Regions from separate parts of the Mesorhizobium sp. LjNodule214 genome, predicted to be linked through region 2. Evidence: riboswitches for the same ligand, from Rfam matches in the RefSeq annotation. Region 2 holds a riboswitch; each other region holds the start of a gene.
The links. Region 2 has a riboswitch for thiamine pyrophosphate ahead of thiB (thiamine ABC transporter substrate binding subunit). Riboswitches for the same ligand answer to the same signal wherever they lie in the genome.

Region 1 (6,320 bases), 1.8 Mb from region 2:
TGATGACGGCGCTGCACCTGGCGCCTGAGCCGGTGCTTCTGCTGTCGAGATCACCGCTTGGCGCGGACGCGTCGAGCGCGTGGGCGCAGGGTGGGCTTGCCGCCAGCCTGGGCAACGATGATGAGCCAGCGCTCCATCTTTCCGACACGCTCACAGCAGGTGATGGTCTTTGCGATAAGCAAGCAGCAACGCGCATCGTGCACGCCGCGCCCGCCGCGATCGAGGATCTGGCGCGGCTTGGGGTTCGCTTCGACCGGACGCCGGCGGGCGTTCTTCGTCTCGGGTTGGAAGCCGCGCACAGCCAGCGCCGCATCGTTCATGCCGGAGGCGACGGGAGCGGCCGGGAGGTCATGCGCGCACTGGTCGCCGCCGTGAGATCGACGCCGACCATAACGGTCGTCGAGGGCTTCGAAGCGCGCCGGCTGGCCGTGGAGGACGGCAGGGTCACCGGGGTGCTGGCGAGTTGTTCGACAGGTCCGGTGTTCCTCGCCACGGGACGGGTCGTCCTCGCCACGGGCGGGATTGGCGGGCTGTTTCAGGATTCAACCAACCCGCTGAGCAGTTGCGGGCAGGGCCTGGCGCTCGCTGCGCATGCGGGTGCCGTCCTTGCCGACCTGGAGTTCATCCAGTTCCACCCGACCGCGTTCGATGGGCCGGGCCGTCCGATGCCGCTGATCAGCGAGGCGGTTCGCGGCGAAGGCGCGGTGATCGTCGACGAGACAGGCCGACGTTTCCTCGACGGCGTGCGAGGGGCGGAACTCGCACCGCGCGACATCGTCGCGCGCGCCATCTGGCGCCATCTTGCCGACGGCCATCGCGTCTTCCTCGACGCACGCGAAAAGCCAGGCGTGACATTCGCGCAGCATTTTCCGACCATCGCATCGGCCTGTGGCAGGGCCGGCATCGATCCGGCGCGTGATCTCGTCCCCATCAGGCCAGCGCAGCACTATCACATGGGTGGCGTCGCAGTGGATTTGGCCGGGCGTACTTCCGTTCCGGGACTTTGGGCTTGCGGCGAGGTCGCTTCGACCGGGCTGCACGGCGCCAACCGGCTTGCCAGCAATTCCTTGACCGAGGCCGTCGTCTGCGCGCGCTGGGTTGCCGAGAGTGTAGCGGGTTCGCCCGACGGCAGCGGAAAACCAGCGACGGCACCTGACCTGCCCACGCCGGACCCAAGGCCTGTGCGCCCTCTCCTGTCGCGTGCCCTCGGCGTCATGCGAGATGGCGAAGGGTTGAAAGAGGCCGCGCGGGCCTTGCTGCCGCTGTTGCAGCGGCACGACGCGGCGTCCGGTCCCGCGGCCATTGGATTGATGATCACCATTGCCGCCTTGCTGCGCCGGGAAAGCCGCGGTGCTCATTTCCGGTCGGACTTTCCGCATCATGCAGCTGTCGCCCGCCGTTCCGAAATCACGCTCAACGCGGCAGTGGCGGCAGCGCGGGACCTCGCATTCTCCCCAACGCTGGAAAGTGTCCTGTGATGCATCTCTCACCACTTCCCGCAATCATGCTCGAGCCTCTGGTGCGGGCAGCGCTCCTCGAAGACTTTGGCAGGGCCGGCGACCTGACCACCGACGCCGTCGTACCGAAAGATCATCATGCGACAACAGTGCTGACTGCGCGTCAGGCCGGAACTGTCGCCGGGCTCGATCTGGCGACGCTCGCCTTCCGGCTCATCGACCAGAGCGTCGACGTGAAAGTGCATCTGCCTGACGGTATCGCCGTCGCGCAAGGCGAGATCATTGCCTCGGTGAGCGGTCCGGCCCGCGCCATACTCACGGCGGAACGGACGGCGCTCAATTTTCTTTGTCATTTGAGCGGCATCGCCACGGCGACCGCATCGGTCGTCGCGGCTGTTCGGGGCCACGCTGCGAAGATCGTCTGCACACGCAAGACGACGCCTGGATTGCGGGCGGTCGAAAAGTACGCCGTGCGCGCCGGCGGCGGCGCCAATCACCGTTTCGGCCTCGACGACGCCATCCTGATCAAGGACAACCACATCGCCGTCGCCGGCGGAATTCGCCCCGCCATCGAGCGGGCGCGGGCCGGCGCCGGCCATCTCGTCAAGATCGAAGTTGAGGTCGATACGCTGGCCCAGTTGGAGGAAGCCTTGCCTCTCGCCCCCGACGCAGTGCTGCTCGACAACATGTCGGTCGACGCGTTGCGGCAGGCGGTGGCCATGGTTGCCGGCCGGGCAATCACCGAGGCGTCAGGCAGGATCACCGTCAATACGGCGTCAGCCGTCGCCGCGACCGGTGTCGATCTGATTTCCATCGGCTGGCTGACCCACAGTGCGCCGATCCTCGACATCGGGCTCGACTACCGTGAGCTTTGACCGTCGAGCCTGGCCGTCGGCAGCTGAATGACTTCTTCTCGACACGAATAGGGCACCGGACCAATGCGAAAAATAGTCGCCGGCAAGCTGCACGGCATCCATGTCACCGAAGCGAACCTCAATTACCATGGATCGATAACGCTGGACCCTGACCACTGTGAAGCAGCGGGGATCCTGCCCATGGAGTTCGTGGAGATCTGGAACAAGAATTCCGGTGCGCGGATTTCGACCTATGTCATTCTCGGCGAGCGCGGCTCACGATGCTGCATCCTCAATGGTGCGGCCGCCCGCACCTGCCAGCCCGGCGACCAAATCATCGTCTGCAACTCCCTCTACGTGGACGAAGCGCGGATCACCGCACTGAAGCCGCGGATCGTCACGTTCGACCAAGACAACCACATACGCGACCGCCTGAGCTACTCGGTCGATCTTGACACGCACGGCCGGTACAGTTTTTCCGTCCTTGACGAGGCGAATGAGGCTTTGGCCATTCCCGCCCTGGTCTCCGGGGCGTGACTTGCTCTCCATACCCGCGCGTGCATTTCCGCTGCGTTTGATTGGTCGCCTATCACCGCAGCGGGCCGAATGCGCTTGACAAGACAGCGCCGGCCCGTTCAATTCGATGCATTCACCAGGGGAGTCCCGGCAAGGGGCTGAGATACTGCTGGCTTTCGCGGCGCAGTGACCCGTTGAACCTGATCCAGTTCATACTGGCGTAGGGACGGTGCAAGCGCTTTGCGGGAGTTTACGCCCGAGATCCTGTTTCGGCAGGTCGACAGAAGCGTCTTTTCATCCTTCCGGCACAGAACTGGGTCTCCAATGCATGAGCAAAGGAGCCTCACGATGAATGCCCTCACCCCCGCCGTGTCGACGGGACCACTGCCCGCCTCGCGGAAGATCCACAAGTCCGGCGTCCTCCATCCGCACATCAAAGTGCCGATGCGCGAAATCTCAGTCCATCCGACGGCCGGGGAGCCGCCCGTCACCGTCTACGATCCGTCCGGCCCCTATACCGACCCTGCTCTCGAAACCAGCATCGAAAAGGGCCTTGCCCGGCTTCGCCACGAATGGGTCACGGCGCGCGGCGATGTCGAAGCCTATGACGGCCGCCATGTCCGGCCGGAAGACAATGGGTTCGCCACCGGCGAGCGCCTGACGCCGGAATTTCCCATTCGTAACCGGCCGCTCAGGGCCAAGGCAGGCAAGGCGGTCACCCAGCTTGCCTATGCGCGCGCCGGTATCATCACGCCTGAAATGGAGTTCGTCGCGATCCGCGAGAACCTCGGCCGCGAGATCCTGCGCGGCAAGCTTGAGCGCGACGGCGAAGCCTTCGGCGCGGCGATCCCCGACTTCGTCACGCCGGAATTCGTGCGCGACGAGGTGGCTCGCGGCCGGGCGATCATTCCCGCAAACATCAATCATCCCGAGAGCGAGCCGATGATCATCGGCCGCAATTTCCTGGTGAAGATCAACGCCAATATCGGAAACTCAGCGGTCACCTCGTCGATGGCCGAGGAGGTGGAAAAGATGGTCTGGGCGATCCGCTGGGGCGCCGATACGGTGATGGACCTCTCGACCGGCCGCAACATCCACAACATCCGCGAATGGATCGTGCGCAATGCGCCGGTGCCGATCGGCACGGTGCCGCTCTATCAGGCGCTCGAAAAGGTCAACGGCATTGCCGAGGACCTGACCTGGGAGGTCTACCGCGACACGCTGATCGAACAGGCCGAACAGGGCGTCGACTATTTCACCATCCACGCCGGCGTGCGGCTGCACTACATCCCGCTGACCGTCGACCGGGTCACGGGCATCGTCTCGCGCGGTGGGTCGATCATGGCCAAATGGTGCCTGCACCATCACCGGGAGAGCTTCCTTTACGAGCATTTCGCCGAAATCTGCGACATCTGCCGCGCCTATGACGTGTCCTTTTCGCTCGGCGACGGCCTTCGTCCGGGCTCGATTGCCGACGCCAACGACGCGGCGCAATTCGCAGAGCTGGAAACGCTCGGCGAGCTGACGAAGATCGCCTGGGCAAAAGACTGCCAGGTGATGATCGAGGGGCCCGGCCACGTACCGATGCACAAGATCAAGGAGAACATGGACAAGCAACTCGCCGTCTGCGGCGAGGCGCCATTCTATACGCTTGGACCGCTGACGACCGACATTGCGCCGGGCTACGACCACATCACCTCAGGCATCGGCGCCGCGATGATCGGTTGGTTCGGCACCGCCATGCTCTGCTACGTCACGCCCAAGGAGCATCTCGGCCTTCCCGATCGCAACGATGTCAAGATTGGTGTGATCACCTACAAGATAGCCGCCCATGCCGCCGACCTGGCGAAGGGCCACCCGGCAGCGAAAACCAGGGATGATGCCCTTTCGCGCGCGCGCTTCGAGTTCCGCTGGGAAGACCAGTTCAACCTGTCGCTCGACCCCGAAACCGCGCGGTCCTTCCACGACCAGACCTTGCCCAAGGAGGCCCACAAGCTGGCGCATTTCTGCTCGATGTGCGGGCCGAAATTCTGCTCAATGCGAATATCCCACGACATCCGCGCCGAGGCTCAGAAAGAGGGCATGGCGGCGATGGCGGCGAAATACCGCGATGGCGGCGATCTCTACGTGCCAGCGGAAGAGAGCGGCGCACCGCTCATGCCGGAGGCGCATGAGACATCATGAAGGTGTTGATCAAAGGGGCCGGCGTCGCCGGCCTCACCGCGGCTTTCGAACTCGCCACCCGCGGCGCGGCGGTGACGGTTGCCGAGACGAGACTTAGCCTCGGCGGCAATGCGTCGTGGTTCGCCGGCGGCATGCTGGCGCCATGGTGCGAGCGTGAAAGCGCCGAGCAGCCGGTGCTCGATCTCGGACGCGACGCCGCCGACTGGTGGGATACGGCAACGCCCGGGCAGGTGACGCGGGCCGGAACACTGGTCGTGGCCGCGCCGCGCGATGCAGGCGAGCTCGACCGGTTTGCCAGTCGCACGTCGGGGTACAGGCCTGTCGATGAAAACGAAATCGCACAGTTCGAGCCGGACCTCGCCGGTCGTTTCCGCCGTGCGCTGTTCTTCCCCGACGAAGCCCATCTCGACCCGCGCCGGGCGATGGCTGCGCTTCACGACAAACTCGCAGTCATGGGAGTCGAATTTCACTTCGGCGCCAAGGCCCGGCATGTTTGCGGTTTCGATGGTCAGCTCGACTGCACGGGAATGGCCGCCGCCGATGACAGGTTGCGCGGTGTTCGTGGCGAGATGCTGATCCTGCGCACGCCTGATGTCTCGCTGTCGCGTCCGGTTCGTCTGCTTCATCCGCGCTTTCCGCTCTATGTGGTGCCGCGTGCCGACCACCATTTCATGGTTGGGGCGACGATGATCGAAAGCCAATCCGGGGGACCGGTCACGGCGCGTTCGATGATGGAGCTTCTGGGTGCCGCCTATGCCCTCCATCCGGCCTTTGGCGAGGCCGAGATCGTTGAAACCGGTGTCGGCATCCGTCCAGCCTTTCCCGACAATCTGCCGCGTGTCGAGGCATGCGGAAGCGCCGTCGCGATCAACGGGCTTTATCGCCATGGCTTTCTACTCGCGCCCGCCATGGCGCGCCAGGCGGCCGACCTGGTTTTCAATCAAGACGGAACCAAGGAGCTTGCTCATGAAACTGTTGGTCAACGGCGAAGCGCATGAGGTTGCCGCCACCACCCTGGCCGAGCTGCTTGCCGCGCTCGACTATGAGGGCGATTGGCTGGCGACCGCCGTCAACAGCGACCTCGTGCACAAAGCCAACCGAGCGGAATTCCGGTTGAGAGACGGCGATCGGATCGAAATCCTCTCGCCCATGCAGGGAGGCTAGCATGTTCGAGCTTCTCGGGACGACGCTTCCTTCCCGCCTGCTTCTCGGCACCGCGCAGTATCCTTCGCCGACCATCCTTGCCGATGCGGTCAAGGCATCGGGCACGTCGGTGGTGACCGTCTCGCTGCGCCGTGAGATGGCAGGT
Region 2 (6,320 bases):
GGCGAGCTTGCTGTTGGCGACGACATTGTCGACGGTGACGGGCCTGTCGGACGGCTGGAAACCGGATTCCTGCACATCCGGCGGCGTGAACATCTGGCAGCTTGCCAGCGCCACGGCCAAGCTGGCCAGCGCAAGGAATCGCGCCAGCGGCTTCATCAACACTCTGTCCTTGCCGGTCGGCAGATCGGCGTCCCTTCTGTTCTTTGCGGCAAATCACGGCCAATGCCGGACCAGTATGGCCGGACCTAGCCACACTCCTCCGGTCAAGGCAAGCAAACGCCGCATCGTCCAAATCCGGTTTGGCCGTAAATTATGTCCGCTTCCGGGCAATATCTTGTGATCCGGCGTTGACCGGACCCGAGCCGATATAGCGCCGGAAGGCTTCCGGTCCAGAGCCGTCGAAGAAATCGGCCGCCGTCCCCGCCTCGGCGACCGTGCCATTGTCCAGAAACACCATGTTCTGGCCGATGCGGCGCGCATCTTCGGGCTGGTGGGTGACGAACAGAACCGTCATCTTCCGCTCGGCATGGACACTGGCCAAAAGATCCAGCATGTCGTCGCGCAAGGCCGGTCCGAGCGAGGCGAATGGCTCGTCGAGCAGAAGCACCGGCCGGTCGCGCACCAGCACGCGGGCAAGTGCGACGCGCTGCCGCTCGCCACCGGAGAGTTCGCGCGGCAGCCGGCTTTCCTTGCCGGCTAGGCCGACGCGCCGCAGCGCCTCGGCAATCGCCTCGCGGTCGGCGCCGGTCAGGCTGAGCGACGGCGAACGGCCGAGCCCGACATTGCGCTCCACCGAGAGATGGGCAAACAGATTGTTTTCCTGGAACACCATCGACACCGGCCGGGCCGAAGGCGGAGCGGCGCTGACATCCGCCTCGCCGATCAGCACGCGGCCCGACCCTGGCGCCTCGAAACCGGCCACCAGATTGAGCAGCGTCGATTTTCCAGAGCCGCTTGGCCCCATGATGGCGGTGATCCTGGAAGCGGCAAACTCGACATCGAAGAGAAACGACGCCTCGCCATAGCTGAACGAGACCTTGTCCAGCCGCACTGCTGCCCCCCGTTTCACGTCGGCGCCATCATGGGTGGGCGTCATGCTCGTTCTCCCCGCCCCAGCCGGTCCGCGACAAGCACGAGCGCCAGGCAAACCAAGCCGAGCAGCAAGGCCAGGCCGGCGGCATCCGCCGTCCGGTAACTGCCCATGCGCGCCAACAAAAGATAAGGCAAGGTCTGCACCGAATCGCTGCCGAACAGCGCGATCACGCCGAGATCGCCGAGCGACAGCGCCATGGCGAAGGCAAAGGCAGTGGCCAGCGGCCGCCTGAGCGATGGCCAGTCGACCAGAATGAGCCGGCTCCAGCCCGAGATGCCAAGTTGCGCGCAAAGCCGTTCATGGCGTTCGCTTGCCGCATCATAGGCGGGACGCACGGCACGGATGGCGAAGGGCATCGCCATCACCGCGTTGACGGCAACGACCATGACAGGGGCGACGGCAAAGACGTCGCTGACCGTACGCAACAAAAGGAACCAGCCGGCACCGACGACGATGGGCGGCACGACCAGCACGAAGCCGGCGCCGGTATCAGTGGCATGTTCGAGCAGCGTCCGAGGGCCGGCGCCCCGCATCAGCGCGAGTGCCCGCCGCGCCATGATGAGCGACAGCGACAGCGCCACCGCCAGCAGTGCCGACAGCAAGGCAAGCGCGACGCTGGTCAGCGTCGCCTGTCGCACGGCAGCCTCGCCCGCCAGCCGGCCGAGATCGGCGCCGAGCCCGGCTGCCAGCGTCGCTGCCATCGGTCCGGCGACGAACAGCAGTGCCAGGCAGATCAAGGTGACGTTCAACGCGGTCTCGGCCGTGCCGGCGGAAAGATACCGTCGCGGCGCCACCGGCAAATTGGCATCGCCAACCGTGTTGGCGCCGAGCCGCATCAAGGCCAGCACGACGACGAAGGTCAGAGCGATCTGCAGAAATGTTAGCGTTACGGCCCGCGCGGGATCGAAATCGAACCGCAGCGCCTGGTAGATGGCAACCTCCAGCGTCGTGGCGGCCGGGCCGCCGCCCAACGTCAGCACGATGGTGAAGGAGGTGATGCAGAGCATGAAGACGAGCCCGGCAATGCCCGGCAACGCCGCGCGTAGCGCCGGCCATTCGATCAGGCGGAAGGCCGGTTTTGCGCCCATGCCGAGCTGGCTCGCCAGGCGCCATTGGTTGGCCGGGATCGTCCCCAGCGCTTCGAGGAACAGCCTTGTGGCCAAAGGCAGGTTGAAGAAGACATGGGCCATGAGAATGCCTGACAGCCCGTAGATACCCGGCCAGCCCTGGTCGCCGAGCAAGCCGGCGAAATAACCGGCATTGCCATAGAGCGCTAGGATGCCGAGCGCCGCGACGATGGCCGGCAGCGCCAACGGCAGGGCGAAAAGCTGCAGGATCAAGCCGCGGCCGAAAAAGCGCGGGTGCCGCGACAGGGCGCGCGCCACGAACAGCGCCGGCATGACGGAAAGCAGCGTCGACAAAAGCGCCTGCCAGAGTGTGAAGCGGGCGACACGCAGGAGGTACGGGTCGAAGGCCGACGCAGCACCGGAAAGGTCGCGTGCGCCTTCGAGGATGAGCCCGGCAGACGCGCCGCCGATCAGCAGTGCAATGGCGGCAAGCGCGACGATGCCGGCGGTGACACGGGAATCGGTCGAACGCGCCGGCGCCATCCCGACCCCTACTTGCTCATCACCGCCAGCCATTCGTCGACCCAGGCCTTGCGGTTGGCCGCGACTTCTTCCGGGCTGAACAGCAAGGTCTTGGTCGGCTTGACCAGCTTGTCGAAGGCCGGGTTGAGCGTCTTGTCGGTCTTGCCGGCCGGGAACATCCAGTTGGTTTCCGGAATAATATTCTGGAACTTCGGCCCGGTCATGAAGGCCATGAACTTTTCCGCCAGCGGGTTCTTGGCGCCGGTCGTGGTGATGCCAGCAACCTCGATCTGCAGATACTCGCCTTCCTCGAAGGCGGCCGCCTGGTAGCGCTCGGTGTTTTCGGCGACCATGTGGTAGGCCGGCGACGTCGTGTAGGACAGCACCATCGGCGCTTCGCCCTTGGTGAACAGGCCGTACGCCTCGCTCCAGCCGGGCGTCACTGTCAGTACTTTCGACTTGAGCTTGGCCCAGGCCTCCGGCGCCTTGTCGCCATAGACCGACTTGACCCAGAGCAGCAGGCCGAGGCCCGGTGTCGAGGTGCGCGGATCCTGGATGACGATCTTGTCGGTTGCATCGCCCTCGACCAGTTCCTTCAGGCTCTTCGGCGGCACTTTCAACTTTTCGGTGTCGTAGACGACAGCGAAGTAGCCATAGTCGAACGGCACGAAGGTGTCGTCGCTCCAGCCGCCCGGCACGTTGACGTCGGACACCGCGCCATGCGGCGCAAACAGGCCGGTAGCCTTGGCTTCGGCGGTCAGATTGGTGTCGAGGCCGAGCACGATGTCGGCCTTGGTCGAGGCCCCTTCGAGCTTGACGCGGTTGAGCAGCGCCACGCCGTCGGCGACCGAGACGAAGTCGAGGGTGCAGCCGCATTCGACTTCGAATTCCTTCTTCACCACCGGGCCCGGACCCCACTCGGCGGTGAAACTCTCATAGGTGTAGACGGTGAGTTTTTCCTGGGCCGATGCCGGCCCGGACACGGCAAAAACGGATGCCGCGAGGACTGTTGCTGAGACAAGCGAGTGTAAAAGCGTGCGCATCGGCGCCTCCTTCGTTCGTGTGAAAGGAATTGAGGCGCCGGGTTGTCCGAAACGTCTAATCCCTCCGCCGGTACAAACCGGATCAGGTTCAGCGGGTTGGCGAGACTGCCTCTCAGCCGGTCCGCGAAGATCGCGTCCGGCACCCCGTTAGAGCGTTTCGACACATAGGCCCGGCCGATCAGCCGCGCAAGCGGAACTTTGCCGGGCATCCAATGCATGTTGCCCAAAGACGCGACGCACTTAAGGCGCGGCCTTCCGTTTCGCAGGCAGGGCTGGTAAGGGCCACGAGATATGAGCACATTCACCATCCTGCTTGGCGGCGATCTCATCCGCACGCCGCTGCTCGACCGCCAGATCGAGGGCACGCGCGTCATCGCCGCCGACGCCGGCATCGGCCATGCCCGGATGCTGGGGGTGATGCCCGAACTCTGGGTCGGCGATTTCGATTCCGTTCCCGCGGATTTGCCCGCCGATCTGGCCGCCGTGCCGCGCCACGTGTTTCCGCCCGAGAAAGACCAGACCGACGGCGAACTGGCGATATCAGCCGCACTCGAACGCGGCGCCACCAGCCTGGTTCTCGCCGGCGCCTTTGGCGGCAAGCGTGCCGACCACGCCTTCCTGCACCTGGCCCTCGCGGTGCGCCTGGCCGAAGGCGGAATGGATGTGCTTTTGACCAGCGGCGCGCAGGAAGGCACTCCGCTTTTGCCGGGAAAAGCCGGTTTCGACTATGCCGACGGCACGCTGTTTTCGGTGCTTGGTTTCTCCGATCTTGCCGGCCTCAGCGTCACCGGCGCCAAATGGCCGCTCGACCATGTCGAGGTTGCGTTCGGCTCGTCGTTGACCATTTCCAACGAGGTCAAGGGCCGGCTCGAAATCGCCTTGGGCAGCGGCCGCGCGCTGCTGCTTGCCCACCCATACCCCTTGCCCGAAAGCTGATCATGGCCCCGCTTCTCAATCTCGACGGGGTCAAGCTCACCTTCGGCGGCACGCCGCTGCTTGACGGCGCCGAACTCAGCGCCTCGGCCGGCGACAAGATCGCTCTGGTCGGCCGCAATGGCTCCGGCAAGTCGACGCTGCTGAAGATCGCCGCCGGGCTGATCGAGCCGCAGGACGGCGAAGTGTTCCGCCAGCCCTCGGCGACCGTGCGCTATCTGCCGCAAATGCCTGACATGGACGATTTCGCCAACGTTCGCGCCTATGTCGAGGCGGGACTGGGACCTGCCGACGATCCCTACCGCGCCACCTATCTGATGGAACACCTCGGCCTCACCGGCGAGGAGAAGCCGAATGATCTCTCCGGCGGCGAGGCAAGGCGCGCAGCACTCGCCCGCGTCATGGCGCCCGAGCCCGACATCTTGCTGCTTGATGAGCCGACCAACCATCTCGATTTGTCGGTGATTGAGTGGCTGGAAGAGGAGCTTGCCCGCACCTCGTCGGCACTGATCCTCATCTCGCATGACCGCCGTTTTCTCGAGCGCGTCTCGCGCGCCACAGTCTGGCTCGACCGCGGCCAAACCCGGCGGCTGGACAAGGGCTTTGGCCATTTCGAGGAATGGCGCGACCAGGTTCTGGAAGAGGAAGAGCGCGAGCAGCACAAACTCGGCCGCCAGATCGTGCGCGAGGAGCACTGGCTGCGCTACGGCGTGACGGCGCGGCGCAAGCGCAACATGCGCCGGCTTGGTGAACTGCAGACCATGCGCCAGCGCTTTCGCGGCCATCGCGGCGCCGAAGGCACGGCGACACTGGTGGCCAGCGACGCCGCCGAATCCGGCAAGCTGGTGATCGAGGCCAGGAACATCGAAAAGAGTTTTGGCAACCTCACCGTGGTCAAGGGCTTTTCGACCCGCATCCAGCGCGGCGATCGCGTCGGCCTGGTCGGGCCGAACGGCGCCGGCAAGACGACGCTTCTGAAGATGCTGACCGGCGAACTGACGCCGGATGCCGGCTCGGTGCGGCTCGGCGTCAATCTGGAGATCGCCACGCTCGACCAGAAGCGCGAGGCCGTCGACCCAGCCGAGACGCTGGCGCATTACCTCACCGACGGGCGCGGCGAGAACCTCGTCGTCAATGGCGAGCAGCGCCACGTCGTCTCCTATATGAAGGACTTCCTGTTCAAGCCGGAGCAGGCGCGCACGCCGGTGCGCGAGCTTTCCGGCGGCGAACGGGCGCGCCTGCTGCTGGCCCGCGTGCTGGCCAGGCCGGCAAATCTTCTGGTGCTCGACGAGCCGACCAACGATCTCGACATGGAGACGCTGGAGTTGCTGCAGGAACTGGTCGCCGGTTTTGCCGGCACTGTCATCCTGGTCAGCCACGATCGCGATTTCCTCGACCGCACCGTGACCAGCGTGATTGCGCCTGACGGCGGTGGCCGCTGGATCGAATATGCCGGCGGCTATTCCGACATGCTGGCACAGCGCGGCGGCACCAGGCTGGAAGACCGCAAGGCAAGGCCGAAGGCGGAGGCTGGCGAGGCGGTTGCGACCAGCAGGCCCGAGTCTTCTGCTCCGAAGGCCCCGGCGAAGAAACTGTCGTTCAAGCAGAAATTCGCCCTGGAATCCTTGCCCAAGAAAATCGAGGCGATCGCCGCTTCGATTT
Region 3 (6,320 bases), on a different contig from region 2:
GTACGCTCCGTATGTGAATATGTCGAAGGCCGACATCGTCAGCGAGGGGGCAAAGTACGCCACACCGTTCGAGGCGACGTGGTCCTGCTACAAGGGCGGCGCACGTCATTGCGGTCGCTGCGGGACATGCGTCGAACGGCGCGAAGCATTCGATCTGGCCGGCATCACCGACCCGACAGATTATGAGGACGCAGACTTCTGGCTCCACGCTATCCAGACAAGGAGCGCGTGATGTTCCGCATTACCAAAGAGTTCCACTTCTCGGCCTCGCATCAGCTCACCTCCTTGCCACCAGATCATCAGTGCGCACGTCTGCACGGCCACAACTACATCGTCGTAGTGGAGCTTTCAGGTGGCGAACTGGACGAACACGGCTTTGTGCGCGACTACCAAGATCTGGCGGCGTTCAAGCACTACATCGATGGGACGTTCGACCATCGGCATCTTAACGACGTGCTGGGGCATGACCATGCCACAGCGGAATGTCTGGCCAGGCACTTCTACGACTGGTGCAAGGTGCGGCTACCCGAAACCTCCGCCGTGCGGGTGAGCGAGACGCCGAAAACCTGGGCGGAATACCGACCATGACTTGCGCGTTGCATCCCGGAATCCGGGTGAGCGAGATTTTTGGGCCGACCATTCAGGGCGAAGGCGTGCTGATCGGCTTGCCGACGGTGTTCGTAAGAACCGGCGGGTGCGATTATCGCTGTTCCTGGTGCGACAGCCTGCATGCGGTGGACCGTCGCTTCCGCCATGATTGGGAGATGATGTCTCCCGACGCGGTTTGGCAAAAGGTCATTGCGCTTTCCGGCGGTCAGCCCGTGATGGTATCGCTGTCGGGCGGCAATCCGGCCATCCAGCCGCTTGGCCAGTTGATCGACCGCGGGCATGGTGAGGGCTACCGTTTTGCATTGGAAACCCAAGGCTCGGTGTCTAAGCAATGGTTCGCGGATCTCGACGTGCTGGTATTAAGCCCCAAGCCGCCCTCAAGCGAAATGACGACAGATTGGGCCGCGTTCGACGCCTGCTTAGAGGCGGCGCAGGATAAGCCGCAGATGGCGCTCAAGCTCGTTGTCTTCGACGATGATGACTATGCCTATGCCAAAGACGCCGCGGCGCGCTACCCGCAATTACCCGTCTATCTGCAGCCCGGCAATCACACGCCGCCGCGTCCCGGCGACGAAGACGCGTTCATCGACATGGCCGGTGTGATGAGGCGCATGGAATGGCTGGTTGAAAAGGTGACCCGTGACAGGTGGTTCGAGGCGCGTGTACTGCCGCAGCTTCATGTTCTGCTCTGGGGAAACAAACGGGGCGTCTAGCCGAAGGGGAAGGATTGCCGACGACGAGCAAGACAGACATCTATAGCAATCTCACCCAACTGGGCGGCAGCAGTCTCGTTCCGGAAAGCCCCGAAAACACCGTGCTGGAAAAGGGACCGAATCCGCATGAGGGCTCGCCTTATTGGGGGCGCTTCACCGCTCGTCTGGGCGTGACTTGCTCTCGATACGTGCGCGCGCTTCCGCTGGGTTTGATTGGTAGCAGATCACCGCCGTCGGCCAAATGCGCTTGACAAAATAGCGCCGGCCCTTTCAATTCGATGCATTCACCAGGGGAGTCCCGGCAAGGGGCTGAGATACTGCTGGCTTTCGCGGCGCAGTGACCCGTTGAACCTGATCCAGTTCATACTGGCGTAGGGACGGTGCAAGCGCTTTGCGGGAGTTCACGCCCGAAGACCTGTTTTGAACAGGTCGACAAAAGCGTCTTTTCATCCTTCCGGCACAGAACTGGGTCTCCAATGCATGAGCAAAGGAGCCTCAAATGAATGCCCTCACCCCCGCCGTATCGACGGGACCACTGCCCGCCTCACGGAAAATCCATAAGCCCGGTGCCATCCACCCCCAGATCAGGGTGCCGATGCGCGAAATTTCCGTCCATCCGACGGCGGGTGAACCGCCCGTCATCGTCTATGATCCGTCCGGCCCCTATACCGACCCGACTGCCGAAACCAGCATCGAAAACGGCCTCGCCCGGCTTCGCCATGAATGGATTGCGGCGCGCGGCGATGTCGAAGCCTATGATGGCCGCCATGTCCGGCCGGAAGACAACGGATTCGTGGTGGGCGAGCGCCTGACACCGGAATTTCCGGTCCGCAACCGGCCGCTCAGGGCCAAGGCCGGCAAGGCGGTGACTCAGCTTGCCTACGCGCGCGCCGGCATCATTACGCCTGAGATGGAGTTCGTCGCCATCCGCGAGAACCTCGGTCGCGAGATCCTGCACGGCAAGCTGCAGCGCGACGGCGAGCCTTTCGGCGCGACGCTGCCCGATTTCGTCACGCCGGAATTCGTGCGCGACGAGGTGGCGCGCGGGCGGGCAATCATTCCCGCCAACATCAATCATCCCGAGAGCGAGCCGATGATCATCGGCCGCAATTTCCTGGTGAAGATCAACGCCAATATCGGCAATTCCGCCGTCACCTCTTCGATGGCCGAAGAGGTCGAAAAGATGGTCTGGGCGATCCGCTGGGGCGCCGATACGGTGATGGACCTGTCGACCGGCCGCAACATACACAATATCCGCGACTGGATCGTGCGCAATTCACCGGTGCCGATCGGCACCGTGCCGCTTTACCAGGCGTTGGAAAAGGTCGGCGGCGTTGCTGAGGACCTGACCTGGGAGGTCTACCGCGACACGCTGATCGAACAGGCCGAACAGGGCGTCGACTATTTCACCATCCACGCCGGCGTGCGGCTGCACTACATCCCGCTGACCGTCGACCGGGTCACGGGCATCGTCTCGCGCGGTGGGTCGATCATGGCCAAATGGTGCCTGCACCATCACCGGGAGAGCTTCCTTTACGAGCATTTCGCCGAAATCTGCGACATCTGCCGCGCCTATGACGTGTCCTTTTCGCTCGGCGACGGCCTTCGTCCGGGCTCGATTGCCGACGCCAACGACGCGGCGCAATTCGCAGAGCTGGAAACGCTCGGCGAGCTGACGAAGATCGCCTGGGCAAAAGACTGCCAGGTGATGATCGAGGGGCCCGGCCACGTACCGATGCACAAGATCAAGGAGAACATGGACAAGCAACTCGCCGTCTGCGGCGAGGCGCCATTCTATACGCTTGGACCGCTGACGACCGACATTGCGCCGGGCTACGACCACATCACCTCAGGCATCGGCGCCGCGATGATCGGTTGGTTCGGCACCGCCATGCTCTGCTACGTCACGCCCAAGGAGCATCTCGGCCTTCCCGATCGCAACGATGTCAAGATTGGTGTGATCACCTACAAGATAGCCGCCCATGCCGCCGACCTGGCGAAGGGCCACCCGGCAGCGAAAACCAGGGATGATGCCCTTTCGCGCGCGCGCTTCGAGTTCCGCTGGGAAGACCAGTTCAACCTGTCGCTCGACCCCGAAACCGCGCGGTCCTTCCACGACCAGACCTTGCCCAAGGAGGCCCACAAGCTGGCGCATTTCTGCTCGATGTGCGGGCCGAAATTCTGCTCAATGCGTATCTCCCACGACATCCGTGCCGAGGCACAGAAAGAGGGCATGGCGGCGATGGCGGCGAAATACCGCGAGGGCGGCGATCTCTACATGCCAGCTGACGAGACCGGCGTACCGCTCATGCCAGAGGCGCCGGAACGGTCATGAGGGTGCTGGTCAAAGGGGCCGGCGTCGCCGGCCTCACCGCGGCCTTCGAACTCGCCGCCCGCGGCGCGACGGTCACAGTCGCCGAGATCCGGCACGGCCTTGGTGGCAATGCGTCGTGGTTCGCCGGCGGCATGCTGGCGCCATGGTGCGAGCGTGAAAGCGCCGAGCGGCCGGTGCTGGATCTCGGACGCAACGCCGCCGACTGGTGGGATGCGGCACTGCCGGGTCAGGTGACACGGGCCGGAACACTGGTCGTGGCCGCGCCGCGTGACACTGGCGAGCTCGACCGGTTCGCCAGTCGCACGTCGGGGCATCGGCGTGTCGATGAAGACGAAACCGCGATCCTGGAGCCCGACCTCGCCGGCCGCTTCCGCTGCGGACTGCTCTTCCCCGGCGAGGCCCATCTCGACCCGCGCCAGGCGATGGCGGCACTTCATAGCAAGCTCGCAGCCATGGGTGTCGAATTCCACTTTGGCGCCGACGCCGGGCATGTTTCCGGTTTCGATCGTCAGATCGACTGCACGGGATTGGCAGCAGCCGATGACAGGCTGCGTGGCGTTCGTGGCGAAATGCTGATCCTGCGCACGTCTGATATCTCGCTGTCGCGCCCGGTCCGTCTGCTTCATCCGCGCTTTCCGCTCTACGTGGTGCCACGCACCGACCACCGTTTCATGGTTGGGGCGACGATGATCGAAAGCCAATCCGGGGGACCGGTCACGGCGCGTTCGATGATGGAGCTTTTGGGCGCGGCCTACGCTCTCCATCCGGCATTTGGTGAGGCTGGCGTTATTGAGACCGGCGCCGCAGTTCGTCCGGCCTTTCCAGACAACCTGCCGCGTGTCGAGGCCCATGGAAGCACCGTCGCAATCAACGGGCTTTATCGTCACGGTTTTCTCCTCGCCCCCGCCATGGCGCGCCAGGCGACCGACCTGGTTTTCAATCAAGACGGAACCAAGGAGCTTGCTCATGAAACTGTTGGTCAACGGCGAAGCGCATGAGGTTGCCGCCACCACCCTGGCCGAGCTGCTTGCCGCGCTCGACTATGAGAGCGATTGGCTGGCGACCGCCGTCAACAGCGACCTCGTACACAAAGCCAACCGAGCGGAATTCCGGTTGAGCGACGGCGATCGGATCGAAATCCTCTCGCCCATGCAGGGAGGCTAGCATGTTCGACCTTCTTGGGACGACGCTCCCTTCCCGCCTGCTTCTCGGCACCGCGCAATATCCTTCGCCGGCCATCCTTGCCGATGCGGTCAAGGCATCGGGCACGTCGGTGGTGACCGTCTCGCTGCGCCGTGAGATGGCAGGTGGCAGGGCCGGCGAGAAATTCTGGTCGTTGATCCGCTCGCTGGGCGTCAGAATCCTGCCCAACACTGCCGGCTGTCACTCCGTAAAGGAAGCGGTCACCACTGCGAAAATGGCGCGCGACGTCTTCGGTACGAGCTGGATCAAGCTCGAAGTGATCGGCAACCACGACACGCTGCAGCCAGACGTGTTCGGCCTGGTCGAAGCCGCCCGCATCCTGTGCGAGGACGGCTTTGCGGTATTTCCCTACACCACCGACGACCTTGTTGTCGCCGAGCGGCTGCTTGCGGCGGGCTGCAAGGTCTTGATGCCGTGGTGCGCACCGATCGGTTCCGCCCTCGGGCCGATCAACATCATGGCGCTGCGCTCGATGCGCGCACATTTCCCAGGCGTCCCGCTGATTGTGGATGCAGGGGTCGGACGGCCGTCGCACGCGGCGACCGTCATGGAACTCGGCTTTGACGCCGTGCTCCTGAATACGGCGGTCGCCAAGGCGGCCGATCCGGTCGGCATGGCGCGTGCTTTCGGCAAGGCGGTCGAGGCCGGCCGTGAAGCTTTCGGTTCGGGAATGCTCGAACCGCGCGACGTCGCCGTGCCATCGACACCGACGATCGGCAGGGCAGTTTTTTCATGAAGCTCGATCCCTTCTATCTGATCGTCGAAAGTGCAGCCTGGATCGATCGGCTGGTGCCGCTCGGCGTCAAGCTGGTGCAGCTTCGCATCAAGACCATGGGCGAAGCCGGATTGCGCGCTGAGATCCGCACAGCGAAGGCCATGTGCGCTCGATACGGGTGCCAGCTCATCATCAATGATTACTGGCGACTGGCCATCGAGGAAGGCTGCGACTTCGTTCATCTCGGTCAGGAGGATCTGCAAACCGCCGACCGTTCGCGGATTCGGGTAGCCGGCGTGAGGCTCGGACTGAGCACCCATGATGGTGTCGAACTGGACACGGCCGTGGCCGCCGAGCCTGACTATATCGCGCTTGGGCCCATCTACCCGACCATCCTGAAGAAGATGAAATGGGCGCCGCAGGGACTCGAACGGATCAGAGAATGGAAGCATCGGGTAGCGCCAATCCCATTGGTCGCCATTGGCGGTCTCAACCCTGACAGGCTCGACGGAGTTTTCGCGGCTGACGCCGACAGCGCGGCAGTGGTCACCGACATCACGCTGAATGCCGATCCCGAAGCGCGCACACGAGAATGGATCGAAAAGACGGAGCGATGGCGCTGAGGCGAGAACCGCATGTGCTTGTCGTTGGCGGGTCGGACTCCAGCGGTGGAGCTGGAATTGCCCGCGATATAGAGACGGTTTCCGCCTTCGGGCTGCGCAGTTGTCTTGCCATCACCGCCGTG

Region 1: another riboswitch for thiamine pyrophosphate. It lies ahead of thiC (phosphomethylpyrimidine synthase ThiC); the one in region 2 lies ahead of thiB (thiamine ABC transporter substrate binding subunit).
Region 3: another riboswitch for thiamine pyrophosphate. It lies ahead of thiC (phosphomethylpyrimidine synthase ThiC); the one in region 2 lies ahead of thiB (thiamine ABC transporter substrate binding subunit).

What each region holds. Positions count from the first base shown of each region.
Region 1 is NZ_CAXUPE020000001.1:2,082,829-2,089,148, reverse strand. It holds gene ACSQ3Z_RS09915 (L-aspartate oxidase) at 1-1,478, shown strand, start outside; gene nadC (carboxylating nicotinate-nucleotide diphosphorylase) at 1,478-2,332, shown strand; gene panD (aspartate 1-decarboxylase) at 2,396-2,848, shown strand; TPP riboswitch at 2,956-3,072, shown strand; gene thiC (phosphomethylpyrimidine synthase ThiC) at 3,176-5,011, shown strand; gene thiO (glycine oxidase ThiO) at 5,008-6,009, shown strand; gene thiS (sulfur carrier protein ThiS) at 5,978-6,175, shown strand; gene ACSQ3Z_RS09885 (thiazole synthase) at 6,177-6,320, shown strand, end outside.
Region 2 is NZ_CAXUPE020000001.1:249,191-255,510, forward strand. It holds gene ACSQ3Z_RS01155 (M48 family metalloprotease) at 1-156, opposite strand, end outside; gene thiQ (thiamine ABC transporter ATP-binding protein) at 311-1,096, opposite strand; gene thiP (thiamine/thiamine pyrophosphate ABC transporter permease) at 1,093-2,703, opposite strand; gene thiB (thiamine ABC transporter substrate binding subunit) at 2,712-3,725, opposite strand; TPP riboswitch at 3,768-3,882, opposite strand; gene ACSQ3Z_RS01175 (thiamine diphosphokinase) at 4,017-4,661, shown strand; gene ACSQ3Z_RS01180 (ABC-F family ATP-binding cassette domain-containing protein) at 4,661-6,320, shown strand, end outside.
Region 3 is NZ_CAXUPE020000004.1:312,109-318,428, reverse strand. It holds gene queC (7-cyano-7-deazaguanine synthase QueC) at 1-232, shown strand, start outside; gene queD (6-carboxytetrahydropterin synthase QueD) at 232-588, shown strand; gene queE (7-carboxy-7-deazaguanine synthase QueE) at 585-1,322, shown strand; TPP riboswitch at 1,602-1,718, shown strand; gene thiC (phosphomethylpyrimidine synthase ThiC) at 1,822-3,657, shown strand; gene thiO (glycine oxidase ThiO) at 3,654-4,655, shown strand; gene thiS (sulfur carrier protein ThiS) at 4,624-4,821, shown strand; gene ACSQ3Z_RS33100 (thiazole synthase) at 4,823-5,596, shown strand; gene ACSQ3Z_RS33095 (thiamine phosphate synthase) at 5,593-6,198, shown strand; gene ACSQ3Z_RS33090 (hydroxymethylpyrimidine/phosphomethylpyrimidine kinase) at 6,189-6,320, shown strand, end outside.